2 regions of the Micromonospora sp. C97 genome follow, and region 2 is predicted to be linked to the other one. Evidence: riboswitches for the same ligand, from Rfam matches in the RefSeq annotation. Region 2 holds a riboswitch; the other holds the start of a gene.

Region 1 (7,141 bases), on a different contig from region 2:
TGCGCGAGCAGGGCGTGATCGGTGCCGTCGGTGCCGGCATGAACCAGTCCGCGATGCTGGCCCGGTTCGTGGCGGAGACCGACGTGGACGTGGTGATGTGCGCCGGCCGGTACACGCTGCTGGAGCAGGGCGCGTTGACCGACCTGCTGCCCGCCGCGCAGGAACGCCACGTCGATGTGGTGGTCGCCGGGGTCTACAACTCCGGGTTGCTGGCCCGGGACATGCCGCCGACCGACGCCGTCTACGACTACCGGCAGGCGCCGGCGGAGGTGATCGACCAGGCCCGTCGGATAGCGCGGGTCTGCCAGGCGTACGGCGTCACGTTGCCCCAGGCGGCGTTGGCGTTCGTCCGTCGCCACCCGGCCGTGGTGTCGACGGTGGTCGGCATGCGTGACGAGGCCCAGGTGACCGAGACCCTGCGCCGAGCCGACGTCGACGTCCCCGATCAGCTCTGGGCGGCCCTGTACGACGAAGGGCTGCTCGACGTGCAGTCGTGAGCGGTCACGAGCGGGCCGTCTCGATGTTCGCGTCGGCGTCGTCGGGCAACCCCTGCAACGACTCCTCCACACCGATCAGGTGGTTGGCCATCCGGGTGCGGGCCCGCTCCGGGTCGCGCGCCACGAGGGCCTTCAGGATCGCCACATGTTCGTCGTGGGTCCGCAGGTCCGCGCCCTCCTCGTGCAGGCTGCGCCAGAGCCGGCCGCGGATCGTGCGCCCGGCGAAGGCCTCGATCAGGCCGACGAGCACCGGATTCTCGGCGTGCACCGCGATGATCCGGTGGAAGGCGATGTCGATCTCCATGATCCGCTCGTGGTCCTGCGGCGACTGGCCGACCAGCCGGGCCGCCTCGTCGAGCAGGTCCCCCGCCTGAGCCAACGCCTCGTCGGTGATCCTGGTGGCCGCCAAGCGGGCGGCCTCGCACTCCAGCAGTCGCCGGACGGTGTGGATGTGCCGCGGGTCGCCCTGGCCCTGGAAGTCGACCACGAAACCCATCGGGGCCAGCAGTTGCGGGGCGTCGAGGTTGGTGACGTAGGTGCCGTCGCCCTGGCGGATGTTGACGATGCCGAGGATCGACAGCGCGGACATCCCCTCGCGCAGCGAGCCCCGTGAGACGCCGAGCGACTCGGCGAGGTCCTTCTCGACGGGCAGCCGGTCACCGGGCCTGAACTGCCCTTCGAGGATCATCCGTTTGATGCCGTTGACCACTTCGTCTGTGCGAGACATGCTTCCCCTAGCGGCCGACGGGGGTGGCCTGTCCACCCGCGATCACGTACGCCTCCGGAGATGACACGGTAGTCGGGTCTGCCGCGGCCCAGTAGTGGCCGTCGGGAAACCGGTAGAGCGTGACCGACTCCTGACGCATCCGGGTGGAGTAGCCGGGCTGGCTGGGCAGGACGTATCCGCTTCCCGAGCCGGTGTCACGGATGATGCACGGGTCGGTGAAGTGTTCGTGCAGGTGGTCGACGAACTCGGTGACCCGGTTGGTGAGATCCCCCGAGATCGCCACGTAGTCGAGCACCGAGACGTGTTGGACCATCTCGCACAGCCCGACTCCGCCGGCGTGGGGGCACACCGGGATGTCGAACTTCGCGGCGAGCAGCAGCACGGCGACGATCTCGTTGATGCTGGCCAACCTGCCGGTGTCGAGCTGGCAGAAATCGATGGCCTCGGCCTGGAACAGCTGCTTGAACATCACCCGGTTGTGGCAGTGCTCGCCGGTGGCCACGCCGATCGGAGCGACGGCACGGCGGACGGCGGCGTGGCCGAGGATGTCGTCGGGGCTGGTCGGCTCCTCGATCCAGAGCGGCTTGAACCGGGCGAGGGCGCTGACCCACTCGATGGCCTGGCCGACATCCCACACCTGGTTGGCGTCGATCATCAGGTTGCGGTCCGGGCCGAGGATCTCCCGGGCGATCGCGCAGCGGCGGATGTCGTCGTCGAGGTTGGCGCCGACCTTGAGCTTGACGTAGCCGTAGCCGCTGTCCACCGCCTCCTGGCACAGCCGGCGCAGCTTGTCGTCGCCGTAGCCGAGCCAGCCCGCCGAGGTGGTGTAGGCGGGGTAGCCGGTCCGGTCGAGTTCGGCGAGGCGGGCGGCCTTCGTGCTCTCCTTGGCGCGCAGGATGGCCAGCGCCTCGTCCCGGGTCAGGGCGTCGGAGAGGTAGCGCAGGTCCGCGATGTCGACGAGTTGCTCGGGGGACATGTCGACGAGCAGTCGCCACAGTGGCTTGTCGGCGACCCGGGCGGCCAGGTCCCACGACGCGTTCAGCACGGCCGCCAGCGACAGGTGGACGACGCCCTTCTCGGGGCCGAGCCAGCGCAGCTGCGAGTCGGAGGTCAGGAGGCGGTAGACAGCGCCCATGTCCGCCGCCATCGTCGCCACGTCCAGGCCCACGAGGCGCTGTGCCTGGTGGACCGCCGCCGCCGCGACGATGTCGTTGCCACGGCCGATGGTGAAGGTCAGCCCGTGCCCCGCGAGCGGCGCGCCCGCGCCGTCGACGCCGTCGGTGTGCAGCACGACGTAGGCCGCCGAGTAGTCGCCGTCCTTGTTCATGGCGTCTGACCCGTCAGCGGTCAGGGAGGTGGGGAAGCGGACGTCCTCGACGGTGACGGCAGTGATCTGCGGCATGCGCTCCTCGCCCGGCTAGGCTAAAGATCAGATGATCACTGGGAGTATACGGACGGCTCGTTGAGCGCGTCAACGTTGTCGATCACTAGGGACACCCAGACATATGATGTTTGTGTCGGCTGTCGACCCACTGGCCACTGTCGACACCGGCGCGGAGAATGGTGCCTCCGTTGCCGGCGCCCTGCGGCGTGGCGCGCGCGGTCCGGGTGGTGACGGTGGTCACCGCGCTGGCCGCCGACACGCCCGAAACCGACATGTGGGGTGTGACAACGGCTCCGTCCCTATATATGGTGTCGAGCGCAGCTGGTTCGGCCGCTCATCCGGCGCGGTCGAGGCAACAGGGAACCCGGTGGAAATCCGGGACTGTCCCGCAGCGGTGAGTGGGAACGACCGCCGTCATCAGCACTGGGCCACCCATCGGCCTGGGAAGCGACGGCCACTAGGAGACCGGCGAGCCCGGTAGTGCCCGCGAGTCCGAAGACCTGCCAGCGCGCCGCGTACCCGAACCCGGGTGCGCGGCGGTCCGAGGCCGCGTGGGACGGCTGACGCCACCTGATCCCACGCCGCGCCGGCGTGGCGTCCGTCGGTGTCTGTCTCCTCGCGTCCGGGCCACCAGGTCTCGAACTCCGAGGAGCGAGTGGTGACAGTCACCCAGGTAGTCCCGGCCGGCGCCGACACGCCCGCGCGGCGGACGCCCATGCGGGTCCGCAAGCGCGACGGCGCGACCGAACCCGTGGACGTGAACAAGATCGTCCGGGCGGTGGAGCGGTGGGCCGACGACCTGACCGACGTCGACCCGATGCGGGTGGCCACCCGCACCATCAGCGGCCTCTACGACGGCGCCACCACCGCCGAACTGGACCGGCTCTCCATCCAGACCGCCGCTGAGATGATCGGTGAGGAGCCGCAGTACTCCCGCCTTGCCGCGCGGCTGCTGGCCGGCTACGTCGACAAGGAGGTACGCCGGCAGGGCATCACCTCGTTCAGCGCGGCGATCCGGGTCAGCCACGCCGAGGGTCTGATCGGTGACGACACCGCCGTGTTCGTCGCCGCACACGCCACGACCCTCGATGCCGCCGTCGACCCGGACGGCGACCGCCGGTTCGAGTACTTCGGCCTGCGCACCGTGTACGACAGGTACCTGCTGCGCCACCCCACCAGCCGACTGGTGCTGGAGACCCCGCAGTACTGGCTGCTGCGGGTGGCCTGCGGCCTGTCCCGTACGGCGGACGAGGCGGTCGGCTTCTACCGACTGATGTCCAGCCTGGCCTACCTGCCCAGCTCACCGACCCTGTTCAACTCCGGGACCCGGCACACCCAGATGTCCTCCTGCTACCTGGTCGACTCCCCGCTCGACGAGTTGGACTCGATCTACGCCCGGTACGCCCAGGTCGCCAACCTGTCCAAGTTCGCCGGTGGCATCGGCATCGCGTACTCCCGGGTCCGCTCCCGCGGCGCGCTGATCCGGGGCACCAACGGGCAGTCCAACGGGATCGTGCCGTGGCTGCGCACCCTGGACGCGAGCGTGGCGGCGGTCAACCAGGGCGGCCGGCGCAAGGGCGCGGCCTGCGTCTACCTGGAGCCGTGGCACCCGGACATCGAGGAGTTCCTGCACCTGCGGGACAACACCGGCGAGGATGCCCGGCGCACCCACAACCTGAACCTGGCCAACTGGATCCCGGACGAGTTCATGCGCCGGGTCGAGGCCGACGAGGTGTGGTCGCTGTTCGACCCGCACGAGGTGCCCGAGCTGCCCGACCTGTGGGGGGAGCGGTTCGACGCCGCGTACCGGGAGGCCGAGGCGCAGGGCCGGTACGTGCGGCAGGTCCCGGCGCGGGAGCTGTACGGCACGATGATGCGCACCCTGGCCCAGACCGGCAACGGCTGGATGACCTTCAAGGACGCGTCGAACCGGCTGTGCAACCAGACCGCCGAGCCGGGCAACGTGGTGCACCTGTCCAACCTCTGCACCGAGATCGTCGAGGTGTCCAGCGACGCCGAGACCGCCGTGTGCAACCTGGGCTCGGTGAACCTCGCCGCCCACCTCGGCGACGGCGGCATCGACTGGGAGCGGCTGCGCGCCACGGTGCGGACCGCGGTGACCTTCCTCGACCGGGTCATCGACATCAACTACTACCCGACCGCGCAGGCGGCGGCGAGCAACCCCCGCTGGCGGCCGGTCGGGCTCGGGCTGATGGGCCTGCAGGACGTCTTCTTCGCACTGCGGCTGCCCTTCGACTCGCCGGCCGCCCGGGAACTGTCCACCCGGATCAGCGAGGAGCTGTACCTGACCGCGCTGGAGACCTCCGCCGACCTGGCCCGCGACTTCGGCGCGCACCCGGCGTACCCGCAGACCCGGGCCGCGCGGGGCCAGCTCCAGCCCGACCTGTGGGGTGTCGAGGGTACGCAGACGGCCCGCTGGGATGCCCTGCGCGAGCGGGTCGAGGCGCACGGGCTGCGTAACTCACTGCTGGTGGCGGTCGCGCCGACCGCGACCATCGCCTCGATCGCCGGGTGCTACGAGTGCATCGAGCCGCAGGTGTCCAACCTGTTCAAGCGCGAAACCCTGTCGGGGGAGTTCCTCCAGGTCAACACCGCTCTGGTACGCGAGCTGAAGGCCCGCGGTCTGTGGACCGAGCGGATCCGTTCGGCGATCAAGCGGGCCGAGGGGTCGGTGCAGGACATCGCCGAGCTGCCGGCTGGCGTACGGGAGTTGTTCCGCACCGCGTGGGAGCTGCCGCAGCGGGCGTTGATCGACCTGGCCGCCGCCCGCGCCCCGTTCATCGACCAGTCCCAGTCGCTGAACCTGTTTCTGGCCGCACCGACCATCGGCAAGCTCTCCTCGATGTACCTGTACGCCTGGAAGGCCGGCCTGAAGACCACGTACTACCTGCGCTCGCGCCCCGCCACCCGGATCCAGCAGGCCACCGTCGGCGCTGTCTCGCCCGTCGCCGTCGACGCGGAGGCGTTGGCCTGCTCGCTGGAGAACCCCGAGTCGTGCGAGGCCTGCCAGTGAACCCCGCCGACGCCACCACCACCGATACGAGGACCACGCACATGCTGCTCGACCCCGGGATGGACCTCACCCTGCGCCCGATGCGCTACCCGCACTTCTTCGACCGGTTCCGCGACGCCATCCGCAACACCTGGACCGTGGAGGAGGTCGACCTGCACGCCGACCTCGCCGACCTGGACAAACTGTCGCCGGCCGAACGGCACCTGGTCAGCCGCCTGGTGGCGTTCTTCGCCACCGGCGACACGATCGTCGCCAACAACCTGGTGCTCAACCTCTACCAGCACGTCAACAGCCCCGAGGGCCGCCTCTACCTGTCCCGGCAGCTGTTCGAGGAGGCGGTGCACGTCCAGTTCTACCTCAACCTGCTCGACACGTACGTGCCCGACGAGACCGAACGTTTCGAGGCCTTCGCGGCGATCGAGAACATCCCCTCGATCCGGCGCAAGGCCGAGTTCTGCTTCCGCTGGATCGACTCGCTGGGCGACCTGCGGGAGCTGCGGACCCGCGACGACCGGCGGACGTTCCTGCTGAACCTGATCTGCTTCGCCGCCTGCATCGAAGGGTTGTTCTTCTACGGCGCGTTCGCCTACGTCTACTTCCTGCGCTCGCGCGGCCTGTTGCACGGCCTCGCCTCCGGCACCAACTGGGTGTTCCGCGACGAGTCCATGCACATGGCGTTCGCGTTCGACGTCGTCGACACCGTCCGTGCCGAGGAGCCGGACCTGTTCGACGACGACCTCGCCGACCAGGTCCGGCAGATGCTCACCGAGGCCGTCGAGTGTGAGGTGCAGTTCGCCGAGGACCTGTTGGGTCGCGGCGTGCCCGGTCTGACCCTGGCCGACATGCGGGAGTATCTCCAGCACGTCGCCGACCGCCGCCTCGCCCAGCTCGGCATCCCGGCGCACTACGGGTCGAGCAACCCGTTCGCCTTCATGGAGTTGCAGGACGTGCAGGAGCTGTCCAACTTCTTCGAGCGGCGGGTGTCGGCGTACCAGGTCGGGGTGAGCGGCACCGTCGCCTTCGACGACGACTTCTAGGCGGCAACCGATCCGGGGGCCTGGCGTCGCTTGGTGAGCCACCGCATCACGTGCAGGGGGTGCGACGCCGGGTCCTGGATCGGGTGGAAGACGTGTTCGACAACGCCGTCGGCAATGATCAACGTCAGCCGCTCGTAGAGTGTCATGTCGCCAGCGGTACGGGTCGGCAGGCGCAGCGCGGCGGCCAGGGTCAGCCTCGGGTCGGGGATCAGCGGGTAGGGCAGCCGCAGCCGGTGCGCGAGTTCCCGCTGGTAGCCGGTCGACTGCGCGGACAGTCCGTACACCCGGGCGGCGCCGGCGGCGCGCAGCTCCGCGTGGTGGTCGCGGAACCAGGCGGCCTGCTCGGTGCTGCCCCGGGCGCCGTGGATCTCCAACAGCCCGTTGGGCAGGTCGACGCCCGGTCGCCCGGTCAGCGGGTAGACGAAGATGACGGTGCGTCCGGCGCCGAGCGCGCCAAGGTCG
Region 2 (7,141 bases):
TACGGCCACCAGCTGCGACTCCCCGCCCCGGGTCGGGTCCTCGGCACCGGCCGACGCTCCCCGGCCACCGGGCGTCCCCGCGTTCCGACCGGCGCCGTTCGGGTGCTGCGGCCAGCGGTCGTCGCCCCGGTCACCCGGCTGACGCTGCGGCCAGCCGTCGGTACCGTCCGGGCCGTCGGTGCGCCCGTCCGGGCCCGCGCCGTCACGTGCCGTCGAATACCCGGCCGACCCGGGTTCGCCCTGCTCGACCCCGTCACCGCCGGCGTCGCCGCCCTGGGCTCCGCCGCCAGCCGGGCTACTTCCGTTCGGGCCGCCGTCACCGGCCGGGCCACCACCGTTGGGGCCACCGCCGTTGGGGCCACCGTCGTCGGGGCCGTCGGGGCCGTCGTCGTCCGGGTCGTCGGGGTGGGCGTCCTGGGCGTGCTGCAACGCCTCGTCGAGGCGCTTCTCGTCCAGGCCGGGGGTGTCGAACGGGTCGCGGCGGCGGCGGTGCGGCAGGGCCAGCCGGGCGGCCACCCGGACGTCGTCCATGGTGACCCGGTCCCGGCCGTGCCAGGCGGCGTGGGCGAGGGCGGTGCGGGCGGTCACGATGTCGGCGCGCATCCCGTCCACGTCGAACGCCGCGCACACCTCGGCGATCTGCCGCAACGCGGCGTCCGGCAGTCGTACCCCGGGCAGCCGGCGGCGGGCGGCGGCGACCTGGGCGGCGACCTGGGCGTCCGCGTCCGCCCACCCGGCGGCGAAGCCGACCGGGTCGGCGTCAGCGGCGAGCCGGCGGCGGACCACCTCGACCCGGATCTCCGGGTCCCGGCTGGCGTTCACCTCCACGGTGAGCCCGAACCGGTCGAGCAACTGCGGGCGCAGCTCGCCCTCCTCCGGGTTCATCGTGCCGACCAGCAGGAACCGGGCCGCGTGGCTGACCGAGACGCCCTCCCGCTCCACGTGGCTGCGGCCCATCGCCGCCGCGTCGAGCAGCAGGTCGACCAGGTGGTCGTGCAGCAGGTTGACCTCGTCGACGTAGAGCACTCCCCGGTGCGCGGCGGCGAGCAGACCCGGCTCGAACGCGCGGACCCCCTCGCCGATCGCCTTCTCCAGGTCCAGCGCGCCGACCACCCGGTCCTCGGCGGCGCCCACCGGCAGCTCGACCAGGCGGGCCGGGCGGGTCTCGGCGGCGGCGGCGGCCGGATGCGGGCCGTCCGGGCACGCCGGGTCGGGCCCGGCCGGGTCACAACCGAACCGGCAACCGGCCACCTGGCGCACCGGGGGCAGCAGCGCGGCGAGGGCCCGCACGGCGGTGGACTTCGCGGTGCCCTTCTCGCCCCGGACCAGGACCCCGCCGATCGCCGGGGAGACCGCGTTGAGCAGCAACGCCAGTCGCATGTCGGCCATGCCGAGCACCGCGCTGAAGGGATAAGTCGCCACGGCGCCTCCTTTCGTTCGCGACTGCGGGGCTCGCAGAACCGGCTCACTCCTCGCGCTCACGCCCGGTCCTCCAGGTCGCCCTCGCTGGCCAGGTACGTGTCGCGCAGCCGGTCCAGGGTGGCCGGCTCCGGCTCGGCCCACAGCCCCCGGTCGGCGGCCTCCAACAGCCGCTCGGTGATGCCGCGCAGCGCCCACGGGTTGGACCGCTCCAGGAACTCCCGGGTGGTGTCGTCGAAGAGGTACGCGGCGGCGAGGTGTTCGTACATCCAGTCGTCGACGACACCGGCGGTGGCGTCGTAGCCGAACAGGTAGTCCACTGTGGCCGCCAGCTCGAACGCGCCCTTGTAGCCGTGCCGGCGCATCGCGGCGATCCACTTCGGGTTGACCACCCGGGCCCGGAACACCCGCCGGGTCTCCTCGCCCAACGTGCGGGTGCGCACGTCGTGCGGCATCGCCGAGTCCCCCACGTACGCCGCCGGTGACGTGCCGGTGAGGTGGCGGACCATCGCCACCATCCCGCCGTGGTACTGGAAGTAGTCGTCGGAGTCGACGATGTCGTGCTCGCGGGTGTCCTGGTTCTTCACCGCCACCGCGATCCGGGCGAACGAGCGTTCCATGTCGGCGCGCGCCTCCCGCCCGTCCAGGCCCCGGCCGTACGCGTAGCCGCCCCACACCGCGTACACCTCGGCCAGGTCGGCGTCGCTGCGCCAGGTGCGGGCGTCGATCAGGGGCAGCAGCCCCGCCCCGTACGCGCCGGGCTTGGAGCCGAAGATCCGGGCGGTGGCCCGCCGCTCGTCGCCGTGCTCGGCGAGGTCGGCGGCGACGTGCGCGCGCAGGTAGTTCTCCTCGTCCGGCTCGTCCAGGGCGGCGACCCGCCGGACGGCGTCGTCGAGCAGCGCCACGACGTGCGGGAACGCGTCGCGGAAGAAACCGGAGATGCGCACCGTGACGTCGACGCGCGGCCGGCCCAGCTCGGCGGTCGGCACCACAGCGATGCCGGTGACCCGCCGGGACCGCTCGTCCCAGACCGGCCGGCAGCCCAGCAACGCGAGCACCTCGGCGATGTCGTCACCCTGGGTCCGCATGGCGCTGGTGCCCCACACTGTCAACCCGACCGACCGGGGGTACCCGCCGGTGTCGGCGAGGTGCCGGGCCAGCAGCGAGTCGGCGAGGGCCACCCCGACGTCCCAGGCGTTGCGGCTGGGGATGGCCTTCGGGTCGACGGAGTAGAAGTTGCGGCCGGTGGGCAGCACGTTGACCAGGCCCCGGGTGGGTGAGCCGGACGGGCCGGGCGGCACGAACCTCCCGTCGAGCGCGCCGAGGGTGTGGGTCAGCTCGTCGGTGGTCCGGTCCAGGCGGGGCACCAGCTCGGTGGCGGCGAAGCGCAGCACCGCGGCGGCGTCCGGGATCGGTCGCCCGGTCGCCTCCGCCACCACGGCGTCGGCGGCGTCCACCGCCCAGCCCTGGGCCTCCATGCCGACGACCAACCGCCGCGCGAGCGCTTCGATGAGGTCGATCGCGTCGGCGGCGGTGCCGGCCGGCCCGTCCACCACGTCGGTGAGCGCCGTGGGCAGCGCCAGTCGCTGTCCCGGCGTCGCGAGCAGTTCCTGCTCGTCGAGGGAGTACGCGGCGGCCAGGGCCTGCCGCAGACCGGGCAGCGCGCGGGCGCCGCCCCAGATCTGCGGGGCGCGCAGCACCGCCAGGACCAGGTTGACCAGTGCCTCGCCGGTGGGCGCGTCGGCGAGGATGTGCAGCCCGTCGCGGATCTGCACGTCCTTGACCTCGCAGAGGTACCCGTCGAGGTGCAGCACGAAGTCGTCGAAGTCGTCCGGGTCGGGCATCGCCTCGGCGTGCAGGTCGTGGTGCAGCTCGGCGGCGCGCACCAGGTCCCAGATCTGGGCCCGCACGGTGGGCACCTTGGCCGGGTCGAGGGCCTGCACGGTGGCGTACTCGTCGAGCAGTTGCTCCAGTTTGGCCAGGTCGCCGTAGGTCTCGGCGCGGGCCATCGGCGGGACCAGGTGGTCGACGACCACGGCGTGCGCCCGCCGCTTGGCCTGGGTGCCCTCACCGGGGTCGTTGACGATGAACGGGTACACCAGCGGCAGGTCGCCGAGGACCGCGTCGGGCGCGCAGTTGGCGGCCAGGCCGAGGCCCTTGCCGGGCAGCCACTCCAGGGTGCCGTGCTTGCCCAGGTGCACCACGGCGTCCGCGCCGAAGCCGCCGTCCGCGACCGGCGCGGTCAACCAGCGGTACGCGGCCAGGTAGTGGTGACTCGGCGGCAGGTCCGGGTCGTGGTAGATCGCGATCGGGTTCTCCCCGAAGCCGCGCGGCGGCTGGATCAGCAGCACCACGTTGCCGAAGCGCAGCCCGGCGAGCACGATGTCGTCGCCGTCGGTGTACAGCTCGCCGGGCGGCTCACCCCAGTGTTCCCTGATCCGCTCCCGCAGCTCGGCCGGGACCTGGTCGAACCAACGCCGGTACGTCTGCCCCGGTATCCGGGCCTCGGCGCCGGCCAACTGCTCGGGGGTGAGCCACTCCACGTCGTGGCCACCGGCGGCGATCAGCGCGTGGATCAGCGCGTCGCCGTCGGTGGGCACCGGGCCGTCGCCCAGGTGGTAGCCGGCGTCCGCGAGCGCGGCGAACAACCGGACCGCCGACGCCGGGGTGTCCAGGCCGACCGCGTTGCCGACCCGGGAGTGCTTCGTCGGGTACGAGCTGAGCACCACGGCGACGCGCTTGTCGGCGGCCGGCACGTACCGCAGCCGGGCGTGGCGCACCGCGATCCCGGCGACCCGGGCGGCCCGCTCGGGGTCGGCGGCGTAGACCGAGAGCCCGTCGGCGTCGATCTGCTTGAACGAGAACGGCACGGTGACGATCCGGCCGTCGAACTCGGGGATGGCCACCTGCATGGCGGCGTCCAACGGGGACAGCCCGGCGTCGCTGTCGGCCCACTGCGCCCGGGTGCTGGTGAGACAGAGCGCCTGGATGATCGGCACGTCCAGGGCGGCCAGGACGCCGACGTCCCAGGCGTCCTCGTCGCCGCCGCCGGAGGCGTCGGCGGCGACCGCACCGCCAGCCGCGAGCACGGTGACCAGCAGCGCGTCACAGCGGGCGAAGAGCCCGAGCGGGCCGGCGTCGGCGGTCAGCCCGCGCAGGGAGCCGCAGAAGATCGGCAGCGGGTTGCCGCCGGCCGCCCGGACCGCCTCGACCAGCACGTCGATGAAGCCGGTGTTGCCGGCCAACGCGTGTGCCCGGTAGAAGACGATCCCCACTGTGGGCCGGTACGGGTCGGCCAGGTGCGCGCCGTGCACCCCGTACGCCGGGGTGCGCGCGGGCGGGGCGAACCCCTCACCGGTGAGCAGCACCGTGTCGGAGAGGAACCGCGCCAACTGCCCCAGGTTGTCCGGGCCGCCCTCGACCAGGTACGCCAGCGCCTGGGTCGCGACACCGGACGGCACGGTGGAGCTGGCCATCAGCTCCGCGTCGGGTGTCGCCTCGCCGCCGAGCACCACCGTCGGCACGCCGGTCGCGAGCACCGCGGCGAGGCCGTCCGGCCACGCCTGCCGACCGCCGAGCAGGCGTACGACGACGAGGGCGACCCCGTCGAGCAGGGCGGGCACCTCGTCGACGGTGACCCGCGCGGGGTTGGCCAACCGGTAGTCGGCGCCGCTGGCGCGGGCGGCCAGCAGGTCGGTGTCGGCGGTGGAGAGCAGCAGGATGCGCACGGCAGGCTCCGGAAAGTAACGTCGACGCGCTCGCCGATGCGAGCTGGCGACGTGGGATGGGCGCGGGGTTCAGCAGGCACCGCGACCCGGGCGGCTCACCGGCGCGGGGCCGACGGCGACGGGTGGCGCGGTGGGGAACTCAGCGGTGAACGGCGCGGGAGCGTGCGGATGCCGGCGCGTCAGTGCGGCCGGGGCGGGGCGCGGCGGGGCGTCCGCCGCTCGGTTCGCGACGGTGATCGTCGGTCACAGAGACGCCATGCGTCATCGGGTCCTCCTCGGGTGTCCACGCCCTGGGGTACGTCCCGACGGCCGAAGTATCCTGGCTTCCGGATCGACGCTCTCCCCCGGCCTTCCAACCGCAGACACACGGCCGTGACTCACGAGGGGGGATCGCTCCCCGGTGACAGTGGCGGGACCGCGTCGGATTCGCACCGACTTCCTTCACTGCCGTCAGGCTGCGAATGCTGCCACACCCCCGCGCCGCCGGTCAACGCCAGTCCAGCCCCACCAGGCGGACACCACCGATCGAGCCTCGCCGATCGGCGTGAATGCGGCTCCGCGCCTCGCGACGCCCCAGATCGATGCGCGACGCCCTTTGCTCTGCTGCCCTATGTGCACCAGGCACGGGGCGTCGCCGGTGCGTACAGAGCAGCAGAGCAAAGGACCGCCGAACCCATCCTGGCCTGCGCCGATCGTCCGGCAGGACGGTGCCCGACGGCGTGCTGACCTAGGATCGGCACCGCCACAGCGGCGAACCGCGATCAATGTCGGAGATCGATCACCATGGCCGTCCCACAGTTCCACCACCTGGCCGGCCGTGTCTGGGTCTGTCCAGGCGACCCCGACCCCGAGGCGGTCCAGGCCGGCGTCGCCGTCGTGGCCGACGAGCGCGGCAGTGTGATGATCGACGCCGGGCAGAGCCCCACGCACGCCCGCGCGATCCAGGCCGCGCTCGCCGCAGCCGGGCTGCCACGGCCCCGCTGGCTGGTCTACACCCACCACCACTGGGACCACGTCTGGGGCGCTTGCGCCTGGCCCGGCGTGGAGATCGTCGGACACGAGACGGCGGTGCCGCTGCTACGCGCTGAGGCTGCCCGGCCCTGGAGTCACCACTATCTGGACGAGCGGGTACGCGCCGACCCCCGCCTCGGCCCGAGCTTCCGGGCGCGAGCCCGTGCGATGGATTCCTGGGCGGACTTCACCATCCTGCCGCCAACCCGGACCTTCACCGATGTCGACGAGTTGTCGGTGGGCGTCGGGTTACGGCACGTCGGCGGCGGCCACGCCCCAGATTCGACGGTCGTGCTGGTGCCGGACTCGGGCGTCATGCTGCTCGGCGACTGCTTCTACCCGCCGCCGGCACACCTGCGCCGACCCGACGACGGCCCCGACCTGGACCTGGTCCGCCGACTGCTCTGGGACGACTACCTGTGGTACGTCTCCAGCCACGCCGAGCCGATGACGGCTGAGCAGGCCCGGTCAGCCGTCGAGGCCGCCTGACCTCAGCGGGCGTGACGTTCCGGGTGGGCCCGACTCCACGCCCGCATCCGCTCCGGGTAGCCGGTGCGCGCCGCCTCGTACAACGGCACCGCGTGCTTGCGGGCGATGGCCCCGGCCGCGCGGGGCGTTCCGGTACGACGACGGATCCACTCGCCGTCGTGGGCGATCGCCACGACCGTGGTGTCCGTGGCGGTCGTCTCCGGCTCCAGGTAGAACTCCACCCCGCGCCGGCTGGCGACGAACGCCTCCAGCGCCGCGAGGTCGTCGCGGTTCGCCTCCCGGTCCAGCTTCGTCGGGGTCGTCTCGGCACCCCGTGACCGGCGACTGAACCAGCTCATGCCCCGCCCCTCTCCTCGACGCCCCTCCAGTGCAGCACCGATTCCTGGCAATAGGCTGCACGCCCGGTGGGAGAGAGCTGATCCGGGTCGGAAATCCCTGTGGAACCCGCGGCGGGTGGGCGGTGTCATGTGGGTGATGCGAACGGAGGCTGCCCT

What was found. Region 2 has a riboswitch for cobalamin ahead of cobN (cobaltochelatase subunit CobN). Riboswitches for the same ligand answer to the same signal wherever they lie in the genome.
Region 1: linked by a shared signal. The riboswitch ahead of KBX26_RS31005 (ribonucleoside-diphosphate reductase subunit alpha) and the one ahead of cobN (cobaltochelatase subunit CobN) in region 2 are both predicted to bind cobalamin.

What each region holds. Positions count from the first base shown of each region.
Region 1 covers NZ_JAGPXU010000043.1:7,150-14,290, forward strand. Annotated here, with positions in the region: gene KBX26_RS30990 (aldo/keto reductase) at 1-497, shown strand, start outside; gene KBX26_RS30995 (FadR/GntR family transcriptional regulator) at 502-1,224, opposite strand; gene KBX26_RS31000 (enolase C-terminal domain-like protein) at 1,232-2,626, opposite strand; cobalamin riboswitch at 2,914-3,131, shown strand; gene KBX26_RS31005 (ribonucleoside-diphosphate reductase subunit alpha) at 3,324-5,642, shown strand; gene KBX26_RS31010 (ribonucleotide-diphosphate reductase subunit beta) at 5,684-6,679, shown strand; gene KBX26_RS31015 (MerR family transcriptional regulator) at 6,676-7,141, opposite strand, start outside.
Region 2 covers NZ_JAGPXU010000014.1:80,649-87,789, reverse strand. Annotated here, with positions in the region: gene KBX26_RS19580 (VWA domain-containing protein) at 1-1,482, opposite strand, end outside; gene cobN (cobaltochelatase subunit CobN) at 1,479-5,147, opposite strand; cobalamin riboswitch at 5,460-5,589, opposite strand; gene KBX26_RS19570 (MBL fold metallo-hydrolase) at 5,931-6,647, shown strand; gene KBX26_RS19565 (hypothetical protein) at 6,650-6,985, opposite strand; gene KBX26_RS19560 (RNA polymerase sigma factor) at 7,122-7,141, shown strand, end outside.